2 regions of the Exiguobacterium sp. s183 genome follow, and region 2 is predicted to be linked to the other one. Evidence: a T-box and tRNA genes for the amino acid it is inferred to sense, from the RefSeq annotation. Region 2 holds a T-box; the other holds one or more tRNA genes.
The links. A T-box is a leader RNA that pairs with one kind of tRNA and senses whether it is charged. The one in region 2 lies ahead of argS (arginine--tRNA ligase), so its partner is inferred to be a tRNA-Arg.

Region 1: it encodes a tRNA-Arg, which carries the amino acid that the T-box ahead of argS (arginine--tRNA ligase) is inferred to sense. The anticodon was not compared.

Annotation. Positions count from the first base shown of each region.
Region 1 is NZ_JACSKN010000006.1:61,074-80,848, reverse strand. Features, by position in the region: gene uvrA (excinuclease ABC subunit UvrA) at 1-1,027, shown strand, start outside; gene KNP62_RS13310 (DUF4097 family beta strand repeat-containing protein) at 1,093-2,262, shown strand; gene KNP62_RS13305 (hypothetical protein) at 2,300-2,656, opposite strand; gene hprK (HPr(Ser) kinase/phosphatase) at 2,805-3,740, shown strand; gene lgt (prolipoprotein diacylglyceryl transferase) at 3,743-4,561, shown strand; gene ppaX (pyrophosphatase PpaX) at 4,561-5,211, shown strand; gene KNP62_RS13285 (acyltransferase) at 5,204-5,686, shown strand; gene KNP62_RS13280 (tetratricopeptide repeat protein) at 5,981-7,453, shown strand; gene trxB (thioredoxin-disulfide reductase) at 7,522-8,475, shown strand; gene rapZ (RNase adapter RapZ) at 8,596-9,468, shown strand; gene KNP62_RS13265 (gluconeogenesis factor YvcK family protein) at 9,470-10,465, shown strand; gene whiA (DNA-binding protein WhiA) at 10,500-11,453, shown strand; gene KNP62_RS13255 (CopG family transcriptional regulator) at 11,538-11,777, shown strand; gene KNP62_RS13250 (DUF2179 domain-containing protein) at 11,868-12,383, shown strand; gene KNP62_RS13245 (hypothetical protein) at 12,473-12,916, shown strand; gene KNP62_RS13240 (MerR family transcriptional regulator) at 12,973-13,668, shown strand; gene clpP (ATP-dependent Clp endopeptidase proteolytic subunit ClpP) at 13,712-14,287, opposite strand; tRNA gene KNP62_RS13230 (tRNA-Arg) at 14,439-14,511, opposite strand; gene KNP62_RS13225 (RNA polymerase factor sigma-54) at 14,630-15,775, shown strand; gene KNP62_RS13220 (glutaredoxin family protein) at 15,781-16,038, shown strand; gene KNP62_RS13215 (sugar-binding transcriptional regulator) at 16,148-17,176, shown strand; gene gap (type I glyceraldehyde-3-phosphate dehydrogenase) at 17,236-18,243, shown strand; gene KNP62_RS13205 (phosphoglycerate kinase) at 18,341-19,525, shown strand; gene tpiA (triose-phosphate isomerase) at 19,544-19,775, shown strand, end outside.
Region 2 is NZ_JACSKN010000004.1:279,531-291,636, forward strand. Features, by position in the region: gene KNP62_RS11585 (GGDEF domain-containing protein) at 1-1,284, opposite strand, end outside; T-box leader at 1,439-1,650, shown strand; gene argS (arginine--tRNA ligase) at 1,709-3,391, shown strand; gene KNP62_RS11595 (metallophosphoesterase family protein) at 3,436-4,014, opposite strand; gene KNP62_RS11600 (YajQ family cyclic di-GMP-binding protein) at 4,011-4,502, opposite strand; gene pulA (type I pullulanase) at 4,571-6,568, shown strand; gene KNP62_RS11610 (YycC family protein) at 6,583-6,747, opposite strand; gene KNP62_RS11615 (hypothetical protein) at 6,878-7,678, shown strand; gene KNP62_RS11620 (MMPL family transporter) at 7,770-9,893, shown strand; gene KNP62_RS11625 (YitT family protein) at 10,142-10,783, shown strand; gene KNP62_RS11630 (hypothetical protein) at 10,794-11,249, opposite strand; gene KNP62_RS11635 (hypothetical protein) at 11,384-11,569, shown strand; gene KNP62_RS11640 (YwiC-like family protein) at 11,679-12,106, shown strand, end outside.

The sequences.
Region 1 (19,775 bases), on a different contig from region 2:
GAAGATCGTCAAGGCGGAAGAGAACAACTTGAAAGATGTCGACGTCTCGATTCCGCTCGGGATGTTCGTCGCCGTGACGGGTGTATCCGGTTCTGGGAAATCGACACTCATCAACGAGATTCTCTATAAATCGCTCGCACACAACATGAACCGTGCCAAAGCGAAGCCAGGGAAACATAAGAAGATTGAAGGTCTTGAGCATATCGATAAAGTCATCGATATCGACCAATCTCCAATCGGGCGTACACCGCGTTCAAACCCGGCGACGTATACGGGCGTCTTCGACGACATCCGTGACGTCTTCGCCTCGACGAACGAAGCGAAGATGCGCGGCTATAAGAAAGGGCGCTTCAGTTTCAACGTGAAAGGCGGACGCTGTGAAGCGTGCCGTGGGGACGGAATCATCAAAATCGAGATGCACTTCTTGCCGGACGTGTACGTGCCATGTGAAGTCTGTCACGGGAAACGCTATAACCGCGAGACGCTCGAAGTGAAGTATAAAGGGAAGACGATTGCCGATGTCCTCGATATGACGATTGAGGAAGGGCTCGAATTCTTTGACAAAATTCCGAAAATCAAGCGAAAGATTCAGACCATCTATGACGTCGGTCTTGGCTATATGAAACTCGGTCAGCCAGCGACTGAACTTTCCGGCGGGGAAGCCCAGCGTGTCAAACTCGCTTCGGAGCTTCATAAACGTTCGACCGGGAAGACGATTTATATTTTGGACGAACCGACGACAGGTCTTCATGTCGACGACATCGCACGCTTGTTGAAAGTGTTGCAGCGCCTCGTCGAGAACGGGGACACGGTGCTCGTCATCGAACATAACCTTGACGTCATCAAGTCAGCCGATTATTTGATTGACCTCGGACCAGAAGGCGGGGACGGCGGCGGACTCATCGTCGCGACGGGAACGCCGGAAGAAGTTGCCGAAGTGTCTGGGTCGTATACCGGCAAGTATTTGAAGCCGGTCCTCGAACGAGATGCGGCTCGCGTGAAACCAAAAGCAGGAAAAAAGAAATAAGTATAGAAATGGTGAGAAACGGGAAGGTAATTGACGTGCAACCAAATTGAAGGGGGAAAACGAACGTGAAACAAGAAATGCGTGAACTGATTCTCCAGCAAGTGAAGGAAGGCAAGATGACAATCGAGGAGGCGATGACGCAACTCGAGCGTCTCGAGCGCCTCGAACCAGAACAAGTCCAGGCGTTAGAAGAGCGACAAGACACGGAGAAGGTCGATGCCTATTCGGTCGAATCGCTCACGACGAAACTGACGTCTGCGGTAGAAGGACTCGTCACGAAGCTTCGTGACAGCGACTTCTCCTTCAGCTCGAACTTCGGACCAGAAGTGACGTATTCGAAATCATTCCCATTCACGGGTAGCGACATCTCACTCGATCTCTTCAACGCATCGGCGACCATCGTCTCGTCAGATGCAGAAGATTGTGAGCTCATCGTGACCGGTCGTCCGCTTCGCCAACAAGACGCGGACAAAGCGCTCGAACAGTTGCAATCGGCGGTCAAGCATTCCGTCATTGGTGACCGTCTCGTCGTCTCCTTGCGTGACAAGCTCGTCCGGGCCCACGTGGAACTGTACGTCCCGCACCACCATTTCAACCATCTTCATATTCAGACGTTGAACGGGGAAGTCCGTGCCGATGGTTTGGACGTTGAGAACGTCCGCGTGCAAACGGCGAACGGTCGCGTTGTCCTACATGAAGTACACGCGTCTGAACTCCTTCTCAATACCGGAAACGGGACAGTCGAGGTGGAAGGCGTTGAGGCGGAGCTCGTGCACGTCCGTACCGGAAACGGGGCCGTCATCGTCGGAGGGAAGTACGATAAAGCATCCCTCAAGACAGGGAACGGCAACATCCGCGCGGAACTCGCGACAGCACGTCCGGCCAAGTTCGAACTCGCTTCGCTCGCCGGAAATATTCGACTCGTGTTGCCACACGGCGTCGAGGTGGAAGGAGAACTCGAGACGAACTTCGGGGGACTCCACTGCTTACTCGACGAACTCGAGATCATTCGTGACCGAAAAGACGTTGCGCAGCGTCGTCTCGAATTCTTGTCCGGTCGAGGTCAAACGCCTCGCATCGAAGTCGAAGCGGGTACACGTACCGGTACAATCGATTTGGAACACGGATCGGTGTATACACCGTCGACTTTCCTTGAGGAAGAACAGACGGAGCCGTCGGATCCGGTCGATCCCGTCGACCCAGCCGATTTGAATAATCCGTTCCATCAACAATAAGCAAATCCCGAAGGCGCTGCCTTCGGGATTTTTTTGATTACAAATTCATTTCATACTCCATCTGTTGCCAATCCATCATCTGTGTATCAAACATCGTGAATGCACTAATCGCAAAGACGATAAAGAGAACGGGACCGGCAATCAACAAGATGATTCCGAGAAGTCGCATCGATTTCGAGCGATTCCAGTAGAAGATGATCCCGACAATCATCGAGATGAGCGCACCGGATAAGAAGAATCCGATGATATTCAAAATGAACAAGAGCAAGACCGTCTCGTTTTTCGTCGCCGCATACTCTTTCCACATATCAATCAATGACTTGATCAAATACACGAGCGTACCGATTCCGATGATAAACGCAAATATAAAAATCAACCAAATCCAAGTATCCATCATTTCACCTCCTCTATTTGCCTATACCCTTCCTACGAACGCCATGTATGAAAGTTTCAACAATTTTTTGACACGTTCTTCATCACTTCCCTAACGCTTCCGAGAAAGAGCTATGATACAATAATGAGCGTGAAAGGGGCAGATACTGATGCAGAATATCGTACGTACAGCTCAAGTCGTTGAGCGTTTTAAACTTCAAGTCATTGCGGGAGAAGAGGGCCTTCATCGTCCGGTCGCCACACCTGACCTTAGTCGACCAGGACTCGTCCTCGCCGGTTATTACACGCACTATGCGAAAAATCGTCTTCAAGTGCTCGGGAAGACGGAGTTGACTTTCTATGCGAGCTTATCGGAAGAAAAGCGTCGCGAGCGTGCCCGTATTTTATGTACGGAATCGACACCTGGGATTTTAATCACACGTGGATTTGATATTCCGACAGAAATCGAAGAAGAAGCGGAAGCGGCAAACGTCCCACTCATGCGGACGAATGCGGTGACGACATCAATCGAGTCGCAAATCACGAACTTCCTCGAGATGGAACTTGCACCGATGACAGCGATGCACGGCGTCCTTGTCGACATTTACGGCGTCGGCGTCCTCATCAAAGGACAGAGCGGTGTCGGGAAATCGGAGACCGCGCTTGAACTCGTCAAACGAGGGCACCGTCTCGTCGCCGATGACTCGGTCGAGATTCGTCAAACGGGCGACCAGCTCCTCGTCGGTTCAGCACCGAAGCTGATTCGCCACTTGCTTGAGATTCGTGGAATTGGCATCATCGATGTCATGACCTTGTTCGGCGCAGGTGCGGTCCGGTCACATAAGAAGATCAGTCTCATCGTCAACTTAGAGAACTGGGACGCTGGAAAAGTGTATGACCGCGTCGGACTCGATCACAACACGATGAAAATCATCGACAGTGAAGTCCCGCTCCTCACGATCCCTGTCCGCCCAGGTCGAAACTTAGCGGTCATCATCGAGGTCGCAGCGATGAACTATCGTCTGCAAAACATGGGCATCAATACGGCTGAAGAGTTTGCGGAACGTCTCGCAAACGCGATTCAGGACACTGAAGGAGACTTGTGATCATGGTAGAACCGACATTTGATCGTGTAGCGTTTGAAATCGGGTCTCTGCCGATTTACTGGTATGGTATGATTATCGCCTTCGGGGCAATGCTCGGACTCGTTCTTGCCCTTTACGAAGCGAAGCGCATCAACTATGATTCGGAACGACTCGTTGACGTCGTCATCTGGTCGATTCCAATTAGTATCATCTTCGCGCGTATTTACTACGTGACGTTCCAATGGGATTACTACTCAGAGAATCTCGGACAGATCATCGATATCCGTCAAGGCGGGATTGCCATTCACGGTGCCATCTTCGGGGCACTCCTTGTCGTCATCGTCTATTGTATGCGAAAATCGATGTCGTTCTGGAAAGTCACAGACATCCTGGCACCATCACTTCTCCTCGGACAAGCCATCGGGCGCTGGGGGAACTTCATGAACCAAGAGGCCCATGGTGGCGAAACGACGCGTAGCTTCTTACAAGACACGCTCATGCTACCGGATTGGATCGTCAATCAGATGTATATCGACGGGGCATACTATATCCCGACGTTCCTCTATGAAAGTGTATGGAACATCATCGGGGTCATCCTCCTCGTCGCATGGCGTATGATTGGAAACCCACGTCGCGGATACATCTTCTTGTCGTATCTCGTCTGGTATTCGATCGGTCGCTTCTATATCGAGGGACTCCGGACGGATAGTCTCATGTCAGGCGATTTGCGTGCGGCCCAAATGGTGTCGATCGCTTTGATCCTCTTCGGTATCGTCATGATGGTCCTTCGCCGCAATGCGAAACGATACAATGACCCATCAGAGAAAGGATTGTTTGATTAATGGATACGCTCTTATTTGACTTAGACGGTACGTTACTCGATACGAACCCGCTCATCATCGCCAGCTTCCGTCATACGTTCGACTATTATTTCCCGGAACATACGTATCGGGATGAGGACATCTATCGCTTCATCGGACCGACGCTCGAGAAGTCGTTCCGTGAATTGAACGAAGCAGAATGGAAAGAGATGCAGGCGTTCTATCGGAGTTTCAACATCGCCATGCACGACCAACTCGTCGCTGAGTACCCGGGTGTCATCGAAGGACTATATCGTCTTCATGCGAAAGGGTACAAGATGGGCGTCGTCACATCGAAAGGGCGTCCGGTCGTCGAACGGGGCCTTCGGTTGTTCAAAATCGACCACTTGTTTGATGTCGTCGTGACAGCTGACGATGTCGAGAATGAAAAGCCGCACGCTGAACCGGTCGAACGTGCTCTTCAAGCGCTCGGCTCGTCTCCGGAACGAGCGGTCATGGTCGGTGACAACGATACGGACATCTTCAGCGGAAAGAATGCTGGGACGAAGACGGTCGCTGTCGGGTGGGCGCTAAAAGGTCGCCCGTTCCTCGAGTCACTCGAGCCGGACGTCATCATCGACTCGATGGAACATTTCGAGGCATGGCTTGATGAGGTCAGCGTCCATGCGTAAGACGAAACGGTTTCGCATCGACGGACCGAACCCACTTTGGCAGATGTATCGGACGATTCGCTTCCTAAGTGTCTTCAAAAACACGGCGGTCGTGCTCGTCGGGCGTTACTTCCCTTCGGTGAAGGCGAAGCGGTGGTTGTACCGGACGTTTCTCGGGATGAACATCGGAGAGTATAGTGCTCTCGCCCTCATGGTCACGCCGGACGTCATGTTCCCGGAACGGATCACCATCGGTCGGAACACGGTCATCGGATTCAACTCGACGATTCTCTGTCATGAGTATCTCGTCGATGAGTATCGAATCGGAGATGTCGTCATCGGAAATGAAGTCTTGATTGGAGCGAACGTGACCATCTTACCGGGCGTGACAATCGGCGACGGAGCCGTCGTCGGTGCAGGAGCGGTCGTGCATCGCGACGTCTTGCCGGGAGAGCGGGTCGTCGGTTCGAAACTCCAGTCGCTGACACATATTTGACACAATTTTTCGCAAAATGTTTTTATGCCTCTTTTGTATAGAGACATGAAAGAATACTTGAGCGGTATCACTTTTTTTAAAAGGGATACCGCTTTTTAATGGGAAAATGAACCGAAATGAAGGAATCATATTTTCGCTCAAAAACAATTTTTGAACCTAGTAAAAAATATTCATTATAGAGGGAATATAGTCGCAATTTTTTTTAACTTTTTCAGTTGCCCTCGTTGTTCGAGTGCGGTATTCTTATCCCTGCAACTAAAAAAAGATTTAGAGATGATGTGGAGGATTTAGAATATGGAAGCGAACTATGAAGCAGTAATGACGCTACCCGAACCAGAATCTCCGCTCGCTGCGGAGCTCCACTACTATAGAGGTCGTCGTGCGTTACGGGAAGGTCGCCTAGATGAAGCGACTTTTTTCATGGCTGAAGCGACAGCGGCAGCCACGCATCGCGTCGACTATCATAAACAGTACGCAGAACTGTTATTTGAAGTAGGGGAGGTCTACCACGCCAATGACGTGTGGAAACGAGTATTAGAGCTCGACGAGACCGCGACAGAGGCGCTCTATCACTTAGCGAGCAACTGTGCCTATGTCTCTCAATATGAAGAAGCGGCGAACTATGCATCTGAATATCTCGCACGTGACACGAAAGGTCACTACGCGGAAGCCGTGCAATCCCTTCTCGAACTAATCGAACTCGAACAAGAGCTCGAGGACGAGGAAGAAGACGAATTGATCACATGGCATTCAGAGGCGCAGCGTCAAATCGACAAAGGACGGCTATTTGCGGCAAAGGCGACGCTCGAGCGTTTAATCGGGCAGTATCCATCGTTTTGGCCGGCCTATAATAATCTATCCGTCGTCAGTTTTTATCTCGGCGACGACCAAGCGGCGTTTCGGACGCTCGAGTACGTGCTCGACCAAAACCCTGGCAACTTGCATGCGATCTTGAACACGATTCTCTTGCTGCATGAAGCAGGACAATCCGAAGCGGCGATGCAATTATCGACGCCACTCACACGTGTTCGTCCACTCCAGTTTGATTTACGTTACAAATTGGCGACGACACTCGCGCTCGTCGGTCATTATGACCGTGCGTATGAAGAGTTACGTCTATTGAAAGAACGCGGGTTTCGCGGTGACGCATTGTTCGGGCATTGGCTCAGCGTGTCTGCCTATAAGACAGGACGATTAGAAGAGGCAGCCACCTACTTGAACAAAGATGAGATGAAACGGTTTGAAGAGAAGCAAAGTTTCGATATTCGAGAAAACCTCGAGTTTCGTTCGGCGCTCGTCCAAGGACTTCGTCAAGAGACGGACTTGGCCCGGGTCGAGATCATTCGAATCATTTCTAACTTGAAAGACGATGAGGCGTTTGAAGCGCTCGCGCTGACGAACGCCGTGACGGAGAACGAGACGGTCCGTGCGTTTGCGGAAATGTGTCGTGCCGACCTTTGTCAGCAATCGTTCCAAGGAGACGCTCGTGTCAAACGCGCGTTTGATGCCCTTGTCCTTGCCGAATCACATGTTTCGGAAGCGGAACGGATGAGCTTAGAAGGTGATTTTTATGAACGATTTGCTACGCTTCTGTTATCGGACGAAGCATTCATGGACGTAACGGCATCGGCCGCTGCGCTCGTCTGGATGTTTTATACGAAACGAGACGCCTTGATTCTCGAGGACTGTGCGAACGCCTTCCATCTCCCGGTCGACACGTTGACGGAGACGGTTCGTTCGTTCAAACGGACACTCGAACAAGCATAAAGATAGACGATACCCATACAGGTTTCTTATACTAAAGGCAATCAATATTTTGCAGAGGTGGAATCAACATGACAGAAGAAAAAATTTATGACGTCATTATCATCGGTGCCGGCCCTGCCGGAATGACCGCTGCGCTATATGCTTCACGTGCGAACCTTTCAACACTTATGATCGAACGCGGAATTCCTGGTGGTCAGATGGCCAACACGGAAGACATCGAGAACTACCCAGGATACGACAGCATTCTCGGTCCTGACTTGTCTCAAAAAATGTTCGACCATTCGAAAGCGTTCGGTGCGGAGTATGCGTATGGGGACGTACAAAGCATCTCGGATGAAACAGAATACAAAATCGTGCATGCGCACAACCGCGACTATAAAGCGCGTGCCATCATCCTCGCCTCTGGTGCTCAGTATAAGAAAATCGGTGTACCGGGTGAAGAAGAACTCGGCGGCCGTGGCGTATCGTACTGTGCGGTATGTGACGGAGCATTCTTCAAAGGAAAAGATCTCTTCGTCATCGGTGGTGGCGACTCAGCCGTTGAAGAAGGTGTCTTCTTGACACGTTTCGCGAACAAGGTGACGATCGTTCACCGTCGAGATGAGCTCCGCGCTCAAAAGATTCTTCAAAAACGTGCGTTCGACAATGAGAAAATTGATTTCATTTGGAACCACACATTGAAAGAAATCACAGAGAAAGACGGTAAAGTCGGTGGCGCTCGTCTCGTCAGCACGGTTGACGGTACAGAGACAGACCATGAAATCGACGGCGTCTTCATCTATATCGGCATGAACCCGATCACTGGATTCGTCCAAGACCTCGGGATCACGAACGAGCAAGGCTATATCGTCACGAACGAGGCGATGGAAACGAAGATTCCTGGAATCTTTGCTGCCGGTGACGTTCGTGACAAAACGCTCCGCCAAGTCGTCACGGCGACGAACGACGGATCGATTGCCGCTCAGAACGCTCAGCACTTCATCGAGGGGCTCCTCGAATCGTTGCAAGAACAAAACGCATGATTCAAGAAGGTAGGACTGCGGGGAACCGCGGTCCTTCTCTTTTTTTCGGACGTTCGTTATACTAGATGGAGAGAGCTACACACACGGCTCGGTTGTCAATTTTAAGGGGGCGTCAGCGAGATGGAAGATTTTAAAGGATTAGAAGAATTGATCATCATCAGCGGAATGAGCGGGGCTGGGAAGTCGGTCGCGATGAATAGTTTCGAGGATCTCGGCTATTTCTGTGTCGATAACTTGCCACCGGTTCTTTTGCCACAATTGATTGATGTCATCAGCTCGGTCCGACCGAAAATCGCGGTCGCCATTGATACACGTACGAGAGATTTTATCGATAGCCTGTTCATCGTCATCGACGATTTAGAAAAGAAGAACGTACACCCACATCTTTTGTACTTAGAGACGCGTGACGATGTGCTCGTTCGTCGCTACAAAGAGACGCGACGCTCACATCCGCTCGCACCAGAGGACGCGCCACTCGTCGGCATCCAGATGGAGCGCGAACTGTTGGAAGGGTTCCGCGACCGTGCCCATACGCTTTATGACACGAGTGATTTGAAGCCGCAGATGCTGAAGGACCGCATCTTGCAACAGTTCAACGAGGAACGCATCCCGTTCACGGTCAACTTTATGTCGTTCGGATTCAAACACGGGGTCCCACTCGATGTGGATTTACTGTTCGATGTCCGCTTTATCACGAACCCGTTCTATATCCCTGAGCTTCGGCCGCTCACGGGTCAGACGACGGAAGTGCAAGACTATGTCATGTCACACCCGGAAGCGCGGGCGTTTTATAAGAAGTTGATCGATATGCTCGAATTCCTGCTTCCACAATATAAGCGGGAAGGGAAGACACAGATTGTCGTGGCGTTCGGTTGTACGGGTGGGAAACACCGCTCGATCACGTTCGCCGAGAAAGTGTCGGAGCATTTCGCGGAGCGCTACAACGTGAAGACGGTCCACCGTGACCTTGCCCACGCGACGAAGGAGAAATGATATGAGACGAGATCGGAAAGTAGTGGCCATCGGTGGGGGGACAGGTTTGTCCACCCTCGTCCGAGGCTTGAAGCATTATCCGCTCGACATCACCGCTATCGTCACGGTCGGGGACGACGGAGGCAGCTCAGGACGCCTTCGTGACGAATTTCATATGTTGCCCCCGGGCGACATCCGAAATGTCATCTTGGCCCTGTCAGAAGTCGAGCCGTTGATGGATAAAATCTTACAGTATCGTTTCGACACGGGGTATGGCCTAGAAGGTCACTCGCTCGGGAACTTGATGCTGACGGCGGCGACACATATTTGTGAAGGCTCGTTCGTCAAAGCGATTGACGTCATGTCGCAGCTCTTGAACGCACAAGGGAAAGTGTTGCCGGTGACGGAGACGCTCATGACGCTCGCGGCGGAGTTTGAGGATGGGACGATCGTCAAAGGCGAATCGAAGATCCCACTCCATCAGCAGCCAATCAAACGCCTGTTTTTACTCGAAGAAGGCATCAAGCCGGCCCCAGGGGTCGTGGAAGCGATCGAGTCGGCAGATGTCATCGTGCTCGGTCCCGGGAGTCTCTATACGAGCATCATCCCGAACCTACTCATCCCAGACGTGCGAGAAGCCATCGTCCGTTCACAAGTCCCGGTCGTCTATATTTGTAACGTCATGACACAACCGGGCGAGACGAAGGGCTATGACGCCATGAAACATTTAAAATCCATCGAAGCTTATCTCGGGAAGGCGTCGATTGATACGATTGTCGTCAATAACGAGCCAATCGATGAAGAATATTTAGAGCGTTACCTCGAGGACGGATCGGAAGAGGTCCGCTTCGACCGGAAGAAACTCCGAAACTATGGAACGAACGTCCTTGCGGGAGATATCGTCGATTACAATCGGGATTATATCCGTCACGACTCCGACGCTATCGCTGGACTCGTCATGCAACGGGTGCTTCGAATCAAGAAGCCGCGCTCGTTCCAACAGTTAGAATTGAAATAAGAATCGTTTGAAAGACAGAAAGGAGGGGGACTCGATGAGCTTTGCATCAGATGTGAAGAAAGAACTGACACAACTTGAAGTGAATGACGCCGAGGCGAAAGCGGAATTGTCGGCACTCGTTCGGATGAACGGGGTCATCTCGCTCGCCCTAGGACGAGGCATGACGCTCGACGTCTCGACCGAAAACGCCTCAATCGCCCGTCGGATGTATTCGTTGATGAAACGTCTCTACGACCATCCATTAGATTTGTTCGTACGGAAGAAAATGCGTCTGAAAAAGAATAACGTCTATATCGTCCGGGTGTCACAGCACGCGGAGACGATGCTTCGTGACCTCGAGATTCTCGGGGAACATTATGAGATGATCCGAACACTGAACTCGGATATGACACGTGACGAGAACTTGGCACGCGCCTACTTGCGTGGGGCTTTCCTCGCTGGAGGATCCATCAACCATCCGAAGACGTCGTCGTATCACCTCGAAGTCTACAGCTTATATGAAAACCATAACCAGGCGCTACGCGATTTGGCGAATCGGTTTGATTTGAATGCGAAGACGCTCGAACGGAAAAAAGGGCACATTCTCTATATGAAGGAGAGCGAGAAAATATCCGACTTCCTCAAGTTGATTGGTGCGACACGCGGAATGCTCGAATTTGAGGATGCACGCATCATCAAGGACATGCGCAACTCCGTCAACCGTCTCGTCAACTGTGAGACGGCCAACTTGAACAAGACGGTCGGGGCGGCGTTACGCCAAGTGGAGAACATCAAGTTCTTGGAGCGGACGGTCGGACTCGATGTCTTGCCGAAAAAACTCCGGGAAATCGCCGAACTGCGTGTCACGCATCAAGACGTCTCGTTACAAGAACTCGGGGAGATGCTCGAGTCAGGACCGATCTCGAAGTCTGGAATTAACCATCGACTTCGTAAAATTGACCAAATTGCCGAGCGTGTGCGGAGTGGCGACGAGATCGCCTCATCGTGACGCGGTTGCACCAAAACCATTCTTCCTATATAATAAGCAACTGGAATAGGTTTACTGAATAGGAATTAAAGGAGCTTCATCACTATGTCGAATGAAAAGAAAAGATTATCGCTCACGATTGACGCTAAGCTCGACCAAGTCATCACGGAGCGCGCAAAAGAAATCGGAATTCCGAAGAGTGCACTCGTCACGTTCGCAACAAGCCTTCTCTTGAACCAGCTTCGTGCAGAAGAGTTGTTGAACGGAGATAAGAACGCGATCTACGAAGTGATTCGTAAAGACTATGAATTGCTCACGAGCGTGAAAAATCTAGATACGAAATAATAAGGTTGACTTCGGTCAGCCTTTTTTAGTTGCATCTCACTCTGAAATTTGGAATAGTGGTGGTAATGAATTTGAACGGAGGTCGATCGAATGGGTCAAATCTTACTCATCCTATTGCTACAACTTATCTACGTCCCGGTGCTCACGCTCCGGACAATCATGCTCGTGAAAGGGAAGACCGTCATCGCGGGTTTGTTCGGGACGCTTGAGACACTCATCTACATCTTCGCACTCGGAATCGTATTCCAAGATTTGACGACGCTCGGTATGATCGTGTACGCGGTCGGATTCGGACTCGGGATTTTACTCGGTGGCTATGTTGAACGTAAACTCGCCATCGGCTACAACATGATCCAAGTCCACACGAAAGAATATCCGGCAGAGCTCATTCAACAGATGCGCGACAATGGTTACGGGGTGACGCATTACCAAGGACAAGGGCGAGACGGTGTCCGTTATCGTCTGGACGTTTTGGCAGCCCGTACACGGATGAAAGAATTGCGTGAACTCGTCGAGAAGCATGAACCGAAGGCGTTTCTCGTCGCATTCGACCCGATCGACTTCAAAGGCGGCTATATGATGAAAGGACTGCGTCGTCCGAAATGACGCACAAGACTCACGGAAGTGGGTCTTTTTTTGTTGGAGTAGGGATTTTACTGCACGACAGGGAATGAGTGAGGAAAGGAGATGAGACCGTGAAGCGTAATCGACATTTTTGGATTGTATTGATTGGGTTACTTGTCGGTGTGGGGGTGATTTATGTCGCCGTGTCTTGGTTCGGTGAGGGGGAGGACCCCGTCAAACCGCCGCTCCCGACGGTTCGTGTCGGTTCGGTGACGGCGGAAGTGGAGCAATCGACGTATTGTTGGGAAGCCGGCAGTCGTGCGACGTGCGCCGACTATGGCTTGCCAGAAGCGGATGACCTGCAACTCATCACGGTCAAACCGGGTGATGCGATTGACGTCGTCTACCATGCCGACCCGATGGAATCGAGTTTCTTTCAGATTGAGGACGGAGAGCTCGTCCCGGCTGAACCGGTCGTGCCGGACGAACCCGGGATTTATCTATTCAAAATCGGCGGGGAATGGGCGCAAGGGGATAGCCGATACGTATTCGGTGTCAGCGTGCCTGAAAACTAATGGTTGACCTGCCTCTTAGGGACGGCTGTACAGTGAAGATAGGAGGTGGGAACACAGTGATTCCGATTGGAAGAGTTTCGCATGTGACCGGATTGTCGGTCAAAGCCATCAAATTTTACGAAGGGCGCGGGTTGATTCGACCGACACGATCGGGCAACCAGTATCGGATGTACGGGATGGAAGAGATTCGACGCTTGAGTGAAATTAAACGATTACGTCAAATCGGGCTCAGTTTAGAGCAGATTCAATCAGGTCAGTCGACTGATACGCTACTTGAAACACGGTTATGTGAAGTCAGGAAAGAAATCGAACAGCTTTGCCAAATCGAGAGACAGATTCGGTCGATGCAGTCAGGAGGGGATGACATGAACATTCGATACGAAACATTACGTGAACCGATTACAGTCTATGGATATGGGAGTACGTTAGAAGAAATCCCGAAGGTTTGGGCCAGACTCCAACCAGAATTGACGACAGATGAGTCATACGGCGTCTGCCTCCCACAAGAGAACGGCTATGTGGCTGGCATGACGAAGCCTGTGAGTGGGGAAGGATCGCGACAAGTCGAACTGACCGAAGGGAACTATATCGTCGCGACGGTCGAAGGGGGGATCCCGATGATTCCTACAACGTACGAACAACTGTTGAACGTTCCAGACGTGACGCTTCGCGATGCGGTCGACTTTGAACGTTACATTCACGGTCAAGGTGGAGCGGACGACATGATTGAAGTCTGGATGCCAATCGAATAGAAAAAGACGTTTCCCGATTGATCGGGAAACGTCTTTTGTATGATTAGCGTGTCATGACTTTGTCGATGAGACCGTAGTCTTTCGCTTGGTCAGCTGCCATGAAGTAGTCACGCTCTGTGTCGCGCTCGATGACTTCAAGTGGCTGTCCAGTGTTCTCTGCCATGATTTGGTTCAATTTCTCACGCATTTTGATGATGCGTTCTGCGTGAATCTTAATGTCTGACGCTTGGCCTTGTGTGCCGCCGAGCGGTTGGTGAATCATGATTTCTGCGTTCGGAAGTGCGAAGCGTTTTCCTTTTTCACCGGCTTGGAGCAAGAAGGCACCCATCGATGCAGCCATTCCGATACAAATCGTCGACACGTTCGGCTTGATGAAGTTCATCGTGTCGTAAATCGCCATGCCCGCTGTGATCGAACCACCTGGGCTGTTGATGTAGAGCGAGATGTCCTTTTCTGGATCCTCAGCTGCGAGGAAGAGAAGCTGTGCGACGATTGAGTTCGCGACGTTGTCGTCAATCGCACTTCCGAGAAGGATGATACGGTCTTTGAGCAAGCGTGAGTAGATGTCGTACGCGCGCTCCCCACGGCCTGTCTGTTCGATAACTGTTGGAATTAACATTGAATCTGCCTCCTTTATGTAGGTTGTAAGTTCATCATACCTGTATAGTCAATGTTGGTCAAACGATAGTCATCGTTTTTCACCTATTCCACGATTTTCGCGTCCTGAAACGAAAAAGAGGCCAGGCAATCTGCCTGACCTCTACATCTGATACACCCGGAGAGATTCGAACTCCCGACACCTGGCACCGGAAACCAGTGCTCTATCCCCTGAGCTACGGGTGCATGTGTGTGACACGAATTTATTATACATTTGTTTTATTGAAAAAGCAATCCTGTTCATTATCCTTTTTTGAGCGCAAGCGGAGCGGGTTCGTTACAATAGAGAAGAGGGGGGAGAACGATGCAACGGCAAGAACAAAAACAGGTACAACAGCAACAGATGACGCAAGACCTTGTGCAACGGCTACCGGTGCTCGAGGCGGACCGTCTGGCGCTCTCGTTTCGTCTCGCACGTCTGGCGCGCCATAATCCAAACATTCATATCGGGAGCGGGGATCTCGGATGGGTAGCGGATGCGGCGAGCGCGTTCGAAGAGAAGCTGTTCACCCAGATTCGAGAAGGAAGCGGCAGCGACTCGGAGAAAGAGCTGAGACGGCAACTCGTCTTGTTGCTCGACCATCGAGGATTATTGCCGGATACGAATGAGGTGTTGGCGGAGCGGTTCGGTGTCGACGTGACTCAAATCGAACAGGCGAGACAGGCACTCTTATTTCTTGAACCGACGGGAATCGGGGCGAGAACGGAACGAGAGTGTCAGTACCGCCATGCAATTGAACATGAGGACCCACGCGTCGTCGATGTATTTGATGCGATTGAGAGTGGCGTGAGCCAAAAACAGATGGCGAGCGTGCTCGCGATTTCAGATGAAGAGCTCGCCCGTTTAGAGCGAATTGTCGCGACACTACCAAAACGTCCATTATTATATGAAGAAACGGGGCACGTGTTCCCCGAAGTCGAAGTACGTTACGAAGATGGAGAGCTTGTCACGACGTGGCTCAGCCCGGAACTTGACGCGACGAAAGTCGGCAATGACCGCGAGGCGAAATGGTGGATGACGTCCCTTGCGATGCGGAACGAGACGTTACGTGAGATATGGGCTATCATCGCGTCACGTCAGACCGAGTGGCTGAAAGGAGAACTTGTCCTCAATCCGCTGACCCGTCGGACCGTCGCACAACAAATCGGCAAGCACGAATCGACGGTCGGACGTGCCATTCAAGGGAAGTTCGCGAAGACTGAAGGCGGGATCATGGAATGGAAACACTTTTTCGTAAGGTCGACGAGTCATGGACATTCACCGTTTATGATCAAGCGGACGCTCGCAGAACTGATTCAACGAGAGAAGACCCCGCAAAGTGATCAGGCACTGGCGGACGAACTCGCCCGATACGGCTATCCAGTGACGAGACGGACCGTGACGAATTATCGGGAAGAACTCGGATTCGGCAACTCGCGAGAACGCGAGCGCCAGTTATGGAAGGGATGACGAAAATGAAACTAACTTTATATAAACGTGACAATTGTTCGCTCTGTGACGAGGCGCTTGTCATGCTCGAATGGCTACAGGAGGATTATCCGATCGAACTCGAACAGATTGATATTACGGGAGATGAGGATCTCGAGGCAAAGTACCTCTTTGAAATCCCCGTTCTCATACATGAAGGAGAAGTCATCAGTCAAGGGCGATATGATGACAACAAAGTTGAAGATTTTGTTAAGTATACGCTTACATCGAAAAAAAACGTTTGAAGGGGTTGCCAGACGGAAAAGTGATTGATAAGATGAACTCGTAGCGGTGGGACGCAAATAAAAAAGTGGGACAAAAATTGTCCACACTGAAAGTCGAGGGGGTAAGAGCATGATCCAGCAACTGATTCACGTTCAGAAGCAAATTGTCCCTGACCTGCTCGATACGCTCCGACATCGTTACGATATCTTACACTATGTCCGCTTGATGCAGCCGATTGGCCGCAGGACACTCGCAACGAGTTTGGGACTGACCGAACGGGTACTCAGACGAGAAGTCGACTTTTTGAAAGACCAAGGTCTTCTTTACGTCGCTACTCAAGGAATTTCCCTCAGTGAGACGGGACGAAACGTCTTACGGGACTTGCACGAGATCATGGGAGAACTTCTCGGGATCTCAGAAGTGGCAAGAGAGCTCGAAGAGAAATTAGGGGTTCGCCAAGTCGTCATCGTACCGGGTGATTCAGATGAGACATTCTGGGTCCAACGCGATATCGGACGGGCAGCGGTCACGCAGTTAAAAGCGCGGCTCGCACCGGATGATAACGTGATTGCGGTAACAGGTGGAACGACAATGGCATCGGTTGCGGCGATGATGTCGCCCGATAAAAAAGAACGCCCAATGCATTTTGTGCCCGCACGCGGAGGTCTTGGAGAAACGCTTGAACTTCAAGCGAATACCGTCTGTTCACGCATGGCGGACCGGGCCCACGCAGACTATCATCTTCTACATATTCCGGATGAGGTGTCACAAGAGACATTCGACCGGATGGTGGAGGAACCTAGTATTAAAAATGTACTGGAAATGATTAGAGCGGCGCGAATTGTGGTACATGGAATTGGTGAGGCAGAAACGATGGCAAAACGCCGTCACGCATCACCGGAGCATTTGCGGATGATTGAACGGCATGACGCCGTCGCCGAAGCATTCGGATATTATTTCAATGCGGAAGGTGAGATCGTCCATCGCGTCAAGACGGTCGGGATCCAACTCGAAGAGCTGGATGACATGGATACCGTCATCGCGGTTGCCGGAGGAAAATCGAAGGCACAGGCGATCGCCGCTTATGCGAAACACACGTCGAACATCATCCTCGTCACAGACGAAGGTGCGGCGAAAGAATTATTAACTTGTTATTAAAGAGTTGACCCCCCGTTGGCTCTTCAATAAATAGCTTCTACCCTAAGGAGGAAATTAACATGGCAGTAAAAGTTGGTATTAACGGATTTGGACGTATCGGTCGTTTGGCATTCCGCGAGATCATCAAAAACGAAGGAATCGAAGTTGTTGCAATCAACGACTTGACAGACACGAAGATGCTTGCGCACCTTCTCAAGTATGACACGACTCAAGGTCGTTTCGACGGAGAAGTTGAAGTACACGACGATCACTTCCTCGTAAACGGAGAGAAAGTTATCACGCTCGCTAACCGTAACCCTGAAGAACTTCCATGGGGAGACCTCGGTGTAGACATCGTTCTCGAATGTACTGGATTCTTCACTTCTAAAGAAAAAGCTGAGCTTCACTTGAAAGCTGGCGCGAAGAAAGTTGTTATCTCGGCTCCTGCTACAGGTGACATGAAGACTGTTGTTTACAACACAAACCACGACATCCTCGATGGTACTGAAACAGTCATCTCAGGTGCTTCTTGTACAACAAACTGCTTGGCTCCAATGGCTAAAGTACTTCAAGACCAGTTCGGAATCGTTGAAGGTCTCATGACGACAATCCACGCTTACACTGGCGACCAAAACACGCTTGACGCTCCACACCCGAAAGGTGACTTCCGTCGTGCGCGTGCAGCTGCAGCGAACATCGTTCCTAACACAACAGGAGCTGCTAAAGCAATCGGTCTCGTAATCCCTGAACTTCAAGGAAAACTTGACGGTGCTGCACAACGTGTACCAGTTGCTACAGGTTCACTCACTGAGCTCGTAACTGTACTCGACAAGCAAGTATCTGTTGACGAAGTAAACGCAGCGATGAAAGCAGCAGCAAACGAGTCATTCGGTTACACTGAAGACGAAATCGTTTCTTCTGACATCGTTGGAATCACATACGGTTCACTCTTCGATGCGACTCAAACAAAAGTTATGACAGTTGGCGACAAGCAACTCGTTAAAACAGTTTCTTGGTACGACAACGAAATGTCTTACACTGCACAATTGGTTCGCACAGTTAAGCACTTCGCTAACATCGCGAAGTAATTTCGTGAACTAAATAGAATCAAATAGGAGCGGAAACAAGAGATTGTTCTCCGCTCTATTTATGAAATGACACGCACGACATATGGAGGCGAAAGTTATGAACAAACAGTCTATTCGTGACATCGATGTAAAAGGGAAACGCGTCTTTTGCCGCGTTGACTTCAACGTTCCACTCAAAGATGGCGTCATCCAAGACGAAACTCGGATCCAAGCCGCACTTCCAACGATCAAGCACTTGCTTGACGGTGGTGCGAAACTCGTCCTTGCGAGCCACCTCGGCCGTCCGAAAGGCGAGAAGAACCCTGAGTTCTCACTTGCTCCAGTAGCGAAGCGTCTCGCTGAGCTCCTCGGAAAAGATGTGCCGCTCGTCGAAGAAGCATACGGACCGGTCGCAGAAGAAGCGGTCGCTAAACTCTCTGAAGGCGATGTCGTCGTTTTAGAGAACGTTCGTTTCTACCCAGGTGAAACGAAAAACGACCCTGAACTTGCAAAAGGATTCGCAGCACTTGCTGACGTATACGTCAATGACGCGTTCGGCGCGGCTCACCGTGCACACGCTTCAACTGAAGGGATTGCACACCACGTGGACACAGCCGTTGCTGGTCTCTTGATGGAAAAAGAACTTGAAGTTCTCGGTAAAGCTCTTTCTAACCCAGACCGTCCGTTCACGGCGATTATCGGCGGGTCGAAAGTAGCGGACAAGATCGGGGTCATCGACCACCTTCTTGACATCGTTGACACACTCATCATCGGTGGCGGACTCTCGTACACGTTCTCGAAAGCACTCGGGCACGAAGTCGGAACGTCACTCCTTGAAGAGGATAAGCTTGACCTCGCTCGTCAATTCATGAAGAAAGCAGAAGACAAAGGTGTGAAATTCTTAATGCCAATCGACTGCGTCATCACGAAAGAATTCGGCGAAGAAACGTATGTCGGCCCAGTCGATATCGACTCGATCCCAGCGGATCACATGAGTCTTGATATCGGACCGAAGACAGTCGAACTTTACGCGGATGCGATTCGCGAATCGAAACTTGTCGTATGGAACGGACCGATGGGCGTATTCGAACTCGATAAATACGCAAACGGAACGAAAGGTGTCGCTCAAGCACTTGCGGATAGCGATGCATATTCAATCATCGGTGGTGGCGACTCAGCCGCTGCAGCAGCCAAGTTTGGTCTTGCTGACAAGATGAGTCACATTTCAACTGGTGGTGGCGCGTCACTCGAATTCATGGAAGGCAAGAAACTTCCAGGTGTCGAGGCGCTTAACGACAAGTAATTTAGAGGAGGGTTATCGATGCGTAAACCGATTATTGCAGGTAACTGGAAAATGAACAAAACACTCTCGGAAGCTGTCGCTTTCGTAGAGGAAGTTAAAAACAACATTCCGTCTACTGACAAAGTAGATGCAGCGATTGGTGCTCCGGCACTTTTCCTCGCACCGATGGTAGAAGCAGCTAAAGGGTCAAACTTGAAGCTCGGTGCACAAAACATGTACGACAAAGATAGCGGTGCATACACTGGCGAAA
Region 2 (12,106 bases):
GAGCATGGCGACCGATATCGGATATACCGACATATCGGATATTTGTTGAATGCCATATTCATAAAATGCACGCGCATTAGCAAGAAGCGTTAAGCTGTCCGTCCGACTCTCGGTATAGAGGCGGTCCCGTTCGTGACAACGGCTAATGGTTCGGTTGAACGATTTTAACAATTTGATGATTTCGTGCTGAATAATCTTTGGATAACCGTATACAGGTTCTCCCGTCATGACAATCCATGTACGAATCTCTTCGATTTCCTCCGAACGAACAGAAACGAAGCTGTGGTAATCGTCGTGGAAAGCATCAGAAAGGGAAGTATCCCATTCAAAGCGCATTTCATAGTCGAGGACTTGCTCGATTGGCTGACTCATCTCAAGCAAGGTGAAGACGATGGGGCGATCGATGGGTTGTCGCGTCTTCAAATCAAAGTAGAGGGTGCGTTCAAACAATTTAAACTCGACATACCCTTCATCATAATGATTCAGCTGTTCGCATTGACTTAAAAATACTTCGATGGCTTGCGCCTCGCTCTGTGACAAGGAAACGGCCTCTTTCGCTTCATCGTATTGCTCAATCAAAGATTTGAATGCATCTTGTCGCTCTTTTTGAATGAGGAGACGTTTAATAAAGAATGTCAACGCAGCGGCGATGCTACTGACGACGAGTAAGTTGGTCTCTCGGAAAAACGCTGCCGCTAAGATGAAAATCAAACTGACGACGTACGTATAGAAGGCAATCTTCATAAAGTCGCTCAATGCGATGTCGACGCGGAACCACCATTTCACCTGATATTTTTGGAACACCGTGTTTAAAAAGATGGCAAGGAACAGTCCAGCAAGCGGCACGAACGAATCTTGCGAATAAAAGTCGAGACCGGTCTCCCCACCGAGGGCAAGATAAACCGCTGCTGGGATGACAATCTCTAAGTATGCCGTAATAGCATTCCACGGATACGTGAAGCGGAAGCGACGGATGGCGACTTTCGGTTTCAAATTGGCGAATTGAAAGACGAACAATCCGATTTGGTTGACGATGAGTGCTGTTTCAAATCCAAAGAATAAAAATAAAATTAAGACGATACTTTCAGAAAATGTGAAGTACACACCTTTGACTTCGATCGAGTCGAGTTGAAAAATGATGACAAGCAACGAAATTAAAATAAACGACAACGAATCGATTGTTGGGGCGTGTAGGATATCCAATGCAAATAATGCGATGGTGAAGATGAACAGGGCACTCCATATACTCCAACCGAGCACGGACATCTTACGAAAGTGGTTCATGTGTTCCCTCCTAGCATGGGACATTTCAAGATCTAATAGTAAAGATTCGTCACGATTTCGTGTGAGTCCTGCTTCTCTTCCATGATGCTTGAATTCTAGCATTGAGTATACACGGAATATCCTCTATAATGAAATTGCTTTTCAACCGCATAGACGAATGTCGATGAAAAAGAGAGTAACGATGGTTTAGTCAACAAAGCGACCTGGGGATTGGTGAGAGCCTAGGCTGACAAACGTCGCGAAACGCACTTTTGAGATGCTATCCGAAACGAGAGTAGGCATAGCCGGAGGGAACCGTTATCACCATAAAGCGGTCTGCGTCATGCAGGCAAGAAGAGTGGTACCGCGGGAATTCCCGTCTCTTTGCATCTATGCAAAGGGCGTTTTTTTTATGAGTTGTGATACGAAGAAGGAGGACATACAAATGAGTTATGAACGCAAGTACGCAGAAGCGTTATCACGTGTCATCGGAGACGAGCTCACGATTGACCAGATTGAAGCATTGATTGAGAAGCCAAAACACGAGGCGCACGGTGACCTCGCGTTCCCATGTTTCCAATTGGCGAAAGCCTACCGTAAGGCACCTGTCATGATCGCTACAGACATCGCGAATGACTTGAACGATGAACTGTTCACAAAAGTCGAGGCAGCAGGACCTTACGTCAACGTCTTCTTGAGCCGTGACGTCGTGTCACAAGAAATCATCAATACGGTGCTCGATGAAAAGTCAGAGTACGCGACATACGCAACGCGCAACGAAACGATTGTGACGGACTTCTCGTCACCAAACATTGCGAAGCCGTTCTCGATGGGTCACCTACGTTCGACGGTGATCGGGAATGCGATCAACCAAATCGCACGTAAAAACGGATATGACGTCGTCGGTGTCAACCACCTCGGTGACTGGGGCACTCAGTTTGGGAAATTGATGGTCGCCTACAAGAAGTGGGGCGATGAGGAAGCGGTACGCGCCAATCCAATCGCAGAACTCTTGAAATTATATGTTCATTTCCATGAAGAAGCGAAGACACAACTAGAACTTGAAGACGAAGGTCGCGCGTGGTTCAAGAAGCTTGAAGACGGCGATGCGGAAGCGACAGAGCTTTGGCAATGGTTCCGTGACGAGTCACTCAAGGAGTTCCAAAAAGTATACGACCTCCTCGGTGTGAAATTCGAGAGCTTCAATGGTGAGGCGTTCTACAATGATAAGATGGGACGCGTCGTCGAGATGCTCGAAGAAAAAAATCTCTTAGTCGAAAGTGAGGGCGCCATGGTCGTCTCGCTCGAGGAAGAGAACTTGCCACCATGCCTAATCAAGAAGAAAGATGGCGCGACATTGTACGCGACACGCGACTTGGCAGCAGCGATCTATCGCTACGAGACATACAACTTCGTGCAAGCAAACTATGTCGTCGGTGGCGAACAGGCGCTTCACTTCAAACAACTCTTCTCGGTTCTTCGTAAGCTCGGCTACGACTTCGTCGATGGCATGCATCACGTACCGTTCGGCTTGATCTTGCAAGAAGGGAAGAAGATGTCGACACGTAAAGGGCGCATCGTTCTTCTTGAGGAAGTGTTGAAAGAAGCGATTGAAAAAGCACAAGCGAACATCGCGCAGAAGAACCCAGACCTTGCGAACGCAGAAGACGTCGCACGCATGGTCGGTGTCGGAGCGGTCGTCTTCCACGACTTGAAGAACGAACGCATCAACAACATCGAATTCGATCTCGACAGCATGCTCAAGTTTGAAGGAGAGACAGGACCTTACGTCCAATACACGAATGCTCGTGCGAACTCACTCCTCCGTAAAGGGAACTACGATGGTTCACCGTTCACTGGTGCAGACGATGACTACTCATGGGGTGTCGTCACGATGCTCAACGCGTTCCCACACGTCATCACGCGTGCACATGAACGTCGCGAACCATCTATCATCAGCCGTTATGTACTTGACCTCGCGCAAGCGTTCAACAAGTATTACGGTCATGTCCGTGTCTTAGAAGAAGATGCAGGCAAACAATCGCGTCTCGCACTCGTGAAGGCAGTGACACTCGTATTGACGGAAGGACTCCGTTTACTCGGTGTCGAAGCTCCAGAAGAAATGTAAGACAGACGAAAGGACCTCAAAAAAATGAGGTCCTTTTCCTATGCTCACACTTTCATACGGGTCACCGTTCGGGCTTCCGTGTCATAGAGACACCATTCCCGATCGAAGATGACGGCACCGACGTTGATGACATATCGCTTTTTCTTCAAATGGAACGGGGTCCCGATTTCCCACGGCAGGGATATCCCTTTCCGATAAATCCCGGCAATATGACTATGTCCAATGAAAACGAGTGGATATTTCCCTTTCTCAACAATCGGTTCCCAGTCTTCGTTCCATTTGACTTGATGCCCATGTAAAAAGCGTGCTTCGCCAAGAGTCGTCTGTTCCGGCAATAAAGAAATCCGTGTTTTCACGGGATGGTCGATGACGAGTACCTCGTCGATTCGCTCCTCTTGATTACCGCGTAGACTTGGGAACGTCAACAATGCTTCATAGTTCGGGTCATACGTCACGACGTCTTCCACATGATGAAAGCGCTCGTGACGTCGTTTTTTCCCGATGTGGCATTCATATAGGTCGCCAAGACAGAGAATATGCTCGGTTTCCCGCCGGACGTCATCGAGAACCGCCTTCAAATCATCAAACGAACCGTGTGGGTCACTGATGATCGCGAGTTTCATCGGAAGTTCGTGAATTGGGCATCGACAGACAACTCGAGCTCACGAACGAGCTGCATGACAGCTTGAAGGTCGTCACGCGATTTTCCGGTCACCCGGATTTGATCGTCTTGAATTTGCGATTTGACTTTAAGTTTTGATTCTTTGATGGCGTTGTTGATTTTTTTCGCGTCATCTTTGTCGATGCCACTCTTCAATTTCACACGTTGACGAACCGTGCCGCCGAGTGCGTTCTCTACTTTTTGATAGTCGAGGTTTTTTGTCGGAACGCCGCGCTTGATCAACTTCGTGATTAAGACGTCTTTCAACTGCTCAAGTTTATAGTCGTCATCCGAGATAAGGACGAGGTCGCCGTTGTCGAGCGACATCTCACTTTTTGACCCTTTAAAGTCATAACGGTTCAAAATTTCCTTCTCCGCGATTTGGATTGCGTTTTTCACTTCTTCAAGATTCATTTCGGACACGATATCGAAAGAATTGTCTTTTGCCATGTTTCATCCATCCTTTGTGTGGTTTTGTTATAATGATAGCAGATTTGAAGCAGTGAAGGAGTGAAGAGATGGAACGTACAATGGATCAACACACACAAGCAGACTTAGATCACGTTGCCTATCACGGGAAAGACCTTGGGGTGACGTTTAAAGGGGAACAGATTCGACTACGTGTCTGGTCTCCGGTAGCGGAACAGATGTCGGTCAAGTTATATCGCACAGCCCGTGCCCGCAAGTTTGATCGACTCGAACTCGAACCGGCTGAGAAGGGGACGTGGGTCATTGAACTCGACCGCGCCTTGTTCGAAGGTCAATTTTATGTATTTGAAGCAATGATTGATGGGAAGAAAGTAGAATCACTCGATCCTTATGCAAAAGTCGTCGGAGTGAATGGGAAGCGTGGATGTCTGCTTGACCCGGCATCCTTGAACCCGGACCATTGGATCAAAGAACGTCCGCTATTCAATTCTTCACAAGAAGCGGTCATCTATGAAGCGCACGTACGTGATTTGACGAGTCATCCGGAGAGCGGGGCCACACATCGTGGGAAGTTCTTGGGGATGACCGAGACGGGAACGACGACCACGAGCGGTTACCCGACTGGACTCGATTACATCACATCGCTCGGTATCACACATCTTCAATTGATGCCATTCTTTGACTACGGGTCGGTGAACGAATCACGCGAGAGCGAAGATAACTATAACTGGGGATATGATCCGGTGCATTACTTTGCGGTCGAAGGATCATACGCCTCGTCAGCAGACGATCCGGCGACGCGAATCATTGAACTGAAAGCGATGATTCAAGCCCTCCACGATCGAGGCATCCGTGTCATCATGGACGTCGTCTTCAACCATACGTACGATGCGTTGACGACACCGCTCGGTCAATTCGTTCCTGATTATTACTATCGACTAAATGAGGACGGAACACTCGCAGACGGTTCGGCATGTGGGAATGACACGGCATCTGAACGCGCGATGATGCGTAAGCTCATGGTCGAGTGTGTCACATATTGGGCGAAGGAATTCATGATTGACGGATTCCGTTTCGACTTGATGGGATTACATGATGTGAAGACGATGAATCAAATTCGGAAGGCGCTTGATCGCGTCGACCCATCCATTCTGGTCATCGGAGAAGGTTGGGATTTAGATACGCCACTCCCGGTCCGTAAAAAAGCGAATCAACACAATGCGCATAAGATGCCACGAATCGCGCAATTTAATGATGGGATTCGAGACGGTGTCCGTGGAGACGTGTTCATCGAGGACTTACCAGGCTGGGTGAGCGGCAACACAGACATGACGGCTGACGTGAAACGAGGAATCGCTGGCGGGATTACGAGCCAAAGTTTTGCCGATGAACCGAACCAGGTCGTCAACTATGTCGAATGTCACGATAACTTGACGCTTTGGGACAAGTTGTCCGTGACGAATCCGGAAGATGATGAGACGACACGCCGTCGCCGTCATCGTTTGGCGACATCCATCGTACTTCTCGGACAAGGGATTCCGTTCCTCCATAGTGGGCAAGAGTTCTTCCGGACAAAGGATGGAGACGAGAACAGCTTTAACTCAGGTGAGGTCGTCAACCGTGTCGACTGGACACGTGCAGAACAAGAAGCGCCGAGTGTGGAATATGTGAAAGGTCTCTTGCGCCTGCGGAAACAGTATCCGCTCTTCCGACTCGAGAACACGGAACAGATTCGAAAACACTTACGTTTCTTCGATGAAGAAGAAGGCGTGATCGCATTCGAGTTGAGCCGCCACGTCGAAGGGTATGTAGAACGACATGTCGTGTATCATAACGCGTTAGAGGAAGCGGTCGAGATTAAACTTCCGTCCGGTAAGTTTGAAGTAAACGTGGAAGACCATACCGTCAATCTGACGGCGCCGCGTCAAATTGAAGACCGTCATCTGACAGTCGCACCACTATCGACACTCGTGGTGACGGAGCGTCGTCCGGACTACAGCAAATACGCTGTTGCCGGAGGTGCTGCACTCGCCGTGCTCGGTGGTCTCTGGTACGTATCGAAAAAACGAAAACGTAAAGAACAGTAACCAAAAAGGAGACGTTAATCCGTCTCCTTTGGTGTGTCTTCCTCTGTTTGAGATGCCTCGAGTTGCATCATTTTTTGAACGAGAATATGCTTTGGCATATGCATCAATTCTTCGAGCGGGACGTTCAACTTTTTCGCAAGCTCAACCGCGGTCTCTGGTGATAATTGTAATGGGCGCATCGGTATACTCCTTTCTGAACCATTCATCTATACCGACAGTATACAGGAAAATCGAAAATGTGTTGAACGAACACATTCAAAATCGAATTTCGCTTCGGTCGTTGCTAAGCTGAAATTAGGAAGTGATCAAATGTACAAACAAACAGCAGACTTTCAATTTCATCAAACGATCGAATGGTTAGAACGTGTCGGTGAAGGTTGGATGTTGTACTTGGCGCAAACCGGATTTTTGTTCTTTGACGAGTCGTCCCAAATTCGCTGGGAGATTGACTGGGCTTGGACACCGTGCGCCCTATATGTGGAACCGAATGCGACGCGTGCCGTGGCATGGTTCCGAGAAAAAGGACTTTACGGAGTCATTGATTTACAAAAAGGACAGATGGAGACGCATGCGATTCCACAACGTTTTAACGGTGACTGGTTTAGCAATTTGCACTATTGGCAAGGCGATGACATCTTCTTATATTCAGCCGAATCGGATGTCGTGGCTTTGAATCTCCACGATCATACGTTTCGATATAGTCGCTACGAAGAAGTTCCGCTCTTTGGGAACATCATCGAGCTGGCATATCAAGGGACGTATGATTTTGAACGATTCACACCTGAAACATGTGTGACCTTATTTGATGAAAACACGCATCACTTTTTAGTGGAGAATGTGAAAACGAATGAGCACTGGCGTATTCCGTATGAAGGGGACCGTGATACGGTCATCCTCGATCAAGTCGGTGAAACGACGGCAATCACTTCGACCGAAGCGTTCCAACTGTTTCGTCGAGAAGAAGAACTGTTTTGTTCGACGGTGTGCGCGGACAACCAATTGCTGAAGGTCATGCTGTTAGATGACCAAGGAGATCGACTCGTTGTTCTATCCGCACCACCACGATTTTGCCATAGTTGGCTTCAAGTCTTTGAACGACAAGAATCCTGAACCCGAAACAGGTTCAGGAATTTTTTGTGAAGTGATGATGAATGAAGAGAGAAACGGGAAGTAGATGGTTAGACAGGGAGGAGTGACGAGGATGGAATGGTTAGGTAGGCAATTGGTTCGCTTTCGATATGGAGTACTACTCATTTGGACGATTTTACTCGCAGGGTCGGTCTATTTTGGACTGCAGCTCCCGGGTGAGTTGAGAGGAAACGGCTTCGCGATTCAAGACGGGCGATTCCAACAAGTAGAAGATACGTTGAATGAACGGTTCGACCGTGCCGGTGCCTCGATGATCGTCTTGTTTGAAGGCGGAGAAATAGAAACGGTCATGGACGAACAACAGCAACGGTTCGAAGCAATTCGGTCGATTGATGGTGTCATTACGCCGTCAGAGAATCCAGATGCTCGTTCAGGCGACGTCTCGTACTTTGTGCTTGAATTTGAAGACTATGAAGCAGCCGAATCTTCGATTGAGGCGGTTCGTGACGCCCTGATCACAGACACAGATACAGAAGTGCGGTTGACTGGGGAACCGGTATTTGCAGACGACTTGAACGAGGCATCGAAAAATGACTTGATTCGAGCAGAGTTGATCGGGATTCCGGTTGCTCTCGTCGTATTGTTACTTGTTTTTGGAACGCCGCTCGCGGCACTCATGCCGTTGCTCGTCGGACTCATCACGTTCATCGTAGCGGCAGGGTCTCTATTCTTTTTTGCGCAAAACATGGAATTATCCATATTCGTCTTGAACGCCGTGGCGATGATTGCCATTGCGCTCGGGATTGATTTCTCATTGCTCCTCGTCAATCGGTATCGCGAAGAGTTGACGCGTGGGCAGTCGAGAGAAGAAGCTATCGTCCGAACGGTGGCGACGGCAGGACGTTCGATTCTCTTTTCTGGATTATGTGTCTTTGTCGGGTTAGCCGGTCTACTCTTTATCCAGGTCGATGTCTTCCAGGCAGTCGCACTCGGTGCGCTCATTGCCGTCGCGGGGGCTGTGTTGTCCGCACTGACACTCTTGCCGTCATCTCTTTACTTAGTAGGGGACGCTTTGAATAAAGGGCGGATCATCAAGTCTGACGAAACGAAGTCAGAAAAACGCTGGCAAAAGCTTGCCCGCTTCGTCATGAAGCGACCTGTGACGATGACGCTCGTTGCGTTATTGTTACTGCTACCGAGCCTTTGGTTCGTCCGTGACTTAGAGCTGAACATTCCGGACGCAGATGCGCTCCCGACTTCGTATGAATCACGGGCGGCACTTGAGCGATTTGACGAAGTGTTCGGAGAAAACTCAACCGATGCGGTCATTTTGTTCGAAGCGAATGATTTGACGGACCCGATGATTTTAGAAGAACTGACAACGCTCACAGACGAGTTAAACGAAGTAGGGATTGTCGATAATGTCTCGACCTTTTTGACGACGTCCGGTTTGACGCCTGAAGTGTTCACGCAACTCGTGGAAGCGGCCCCGGAACAACTCGCTCCGCTTGAACGGCTCGTCACGCTTGATGGAAATACTGATCTTGCCCTCGTCAACGTGAGTTTCGATGTACCACCGAGTGACAAGGAAGCACAGGCATTTGTCCGCGATTGGCGAGATCAAGGATTTGAGGTCGGTGGACCGGCTGCTTTTAACGAAGAGATTTATGATGAGATTTACGACAGCATCCCATATGCAGTGATCACCGTCATTTTGGCGACGTTCTTCATCCTCATGTGGGCATTCCGATCCATCTTGATTCCAATCAAAGCCATTCTCATGAATGTACTCGGTCTCGGAGCAACGTTCGGCTTACTTGTCATCATCTTCGAATCCGGTTATGTATATGACGCGGAGACCATCAGTATTTTGACACCGGTCTTCATCTTCTCACTCGTCTTCGGATTGTCGATGGACTATGAGGTGTTTCTCGTTTCACGAATCGAGGAATACTACCGAGAGACAGGTGACAACGACTATGCGACAGAGATGGGACTGGCGAAAACGAGTAAGATCATTACCTCGGCTGCCATCATCATGATTGTCGTGACCGGTGCGTTTGCCTTTACGGGTGTCAGCCCGATTAAACAGCTCGGTGTCGGGATCGCCCTCGCCATCTTTATCGATGCGACCATCATCCGGATCCTGCTCGTTCCATCCCTTATGAAACTGTTTGGGGATTGGAATTGGTGGTGGTTCGGTAAGAAAGATTTACCGAAACGTAACATGCACTAAAGGTAAAATTCATGAACTGAATCAAAATGTGTGGTAAACTACGTACAAGATTACGCGCAATTTGAGAAAGGAAGGTCTTTATGGATACCGAGAGGACGTGGCCTCTGTTCCAACTTCCGGACTTCTAGCGTTGAATGATCACCATGACGTGTATCAATCAACAAACGGAAGATCGGAGATGGAACAGATGGAACCGCAGCTACGACTGAGGATCCTCCTCTCCGTCAAGAACGGGGAGGACAATCGGAATGAAACGAGTTGCTACCATAGTGCTCGGAACGCTGATCATGGCGTTCGGTTATTATTATTTGAATGAACAGTTTGGTTTGGCGGAAGGTGGATTCGTCGGGTTATCGCTACTCGGTCGCTATTTATTTGATATCGACCCGGCGATCTCGATGATCGTGCTCGACATCCCATTTTTTATCATTGCATTGTGGTGGAAAGGATGGCGTTTTGTCGGACAGGCGGTGCTAGCCGCTTCGTCCCTTTCGCTCAGTTATGCGATGTGGGACCGTCTCGATTTGCTCACGTTTGATATTCAAGTATGGCCAGCGACGCTATTCGCTGCCATCGCAAGTGGGATTGTGACCGGATATGGTCTCGGTCTCGTCTTGAAGTCAGGCGGAGCGACCGGTGGCGACGACTTATTCGCCCTCGGATTATCGAAATGGACAGGCGTGTCGGTCGGTACGATTTTAATTATCTTTGATGTGATCGTCCTTGGGATTTCACTCATTTATTTACCATTATCGAACGCATTGTATACGCTCGTCGCGGTATCGATCGCGGGTCGTGTCGTCACAAAGATGTTGATAGTCGATGTGGTCGAACAACCTGCACCAGCGGTTATCAAACCTAAGCTTGCACCAAAAAACGATCTCGCGTGAGATCGTTTTTTTAGTTCATCGAAGCCGCGACGTCAAACAAATCCTGCTTCGAAAGTTGATGTCCGCGGTAGTCGATTGCGTATTCGACGCCATCTCGTTGCCAGCTGAGAATAGTGAGTTCATCGGACTCATTGAGGTAGACAGGCGAACCTTGAACGGTTTGTGCGTACCGTTCCCACTCTTCGACATGGTGCCATCCGAGTTCCGTAGTCGACCATATGCTCATAGACTCCTCTTCATTTTCATAGACGAGTTCGACCCGCCCTAGGCTGACCAGATGTGCATATTCGGTCTCAGCGACAAAAGGGAGGTGCGTAGGAGTGTGAATCTCGAATGGAACAAAAGAAGTTGTTGCGTGAATCGGTAGAGGGACTTCGCTTCGACCGATGAAGAGCAGAATGAAACTCATGCCAAGGATGCCTTTAAAAATGAATCGGCCTTTTCGGTCTTGTGGTAGTAAAGACATGATCAACGTTCACCTCACTGAACAATTTGTAAACTTAGTATAAATGATAGATTTGGTTAAAACATACAAAAAATAACTTTTTATTCACTGGAGATGATATCATAAAGGATGATTAGAAATGAGAGGTGCATCTTATGAAAAATCGAAATCTCATAAACTTTAGTATTCTCGTGTTGCTAATGGCATTGATGGTGATAAATAACATTGAAGGATTGTATACGTTCAAGACGTTAATGAATAGTTTTGCAATCTTAACGTTATCTGTCATTGGCGTTGTGTACGCGACAAACTATGTGAAACGTAAGAAACAGGCAATGTGATGAAATAGGTGGCTGAGGCTACCTATTTTTCTTTTTCGTTATTTGTGGCAAATCTCACAGCGTATGCTATCACCATCCATTACACTGATGAATGAAGGAGTGAAGTGTGATGAAATGGATGATTCCAACACAACATGGAGCATGGTCGATGCTCATTTTACCGTTCGTTCTTGGAGGAACGGTTGGAGGATGGAGGTGGACACATATACCTTTTGCCATCGCGTGGCTATTTGTCTATATGGGTACGTTTTTTTTATTCCAATACATCAAACAGCGAAAGAAATCGCGTGAGCTTTTACGCACAGTGATGATTTATCTGATGATTGCTACCTTAGCTATCATTCCTGTTTTATGGGTGCAAACGCGTCTCATCTGGTTCGCTTTCGCGATGATTCCATTCGGTCTCGTGAACGCCTACTTTGCCAAAATCAAAGATGAGCGGAACGTGTGGAACGACGTCAGTGCCGTCACGTCATTCTGTATCGGAGGAATGGCGAGTTATTACCACGGGGCACACATCTTTGATGAAACGATTAT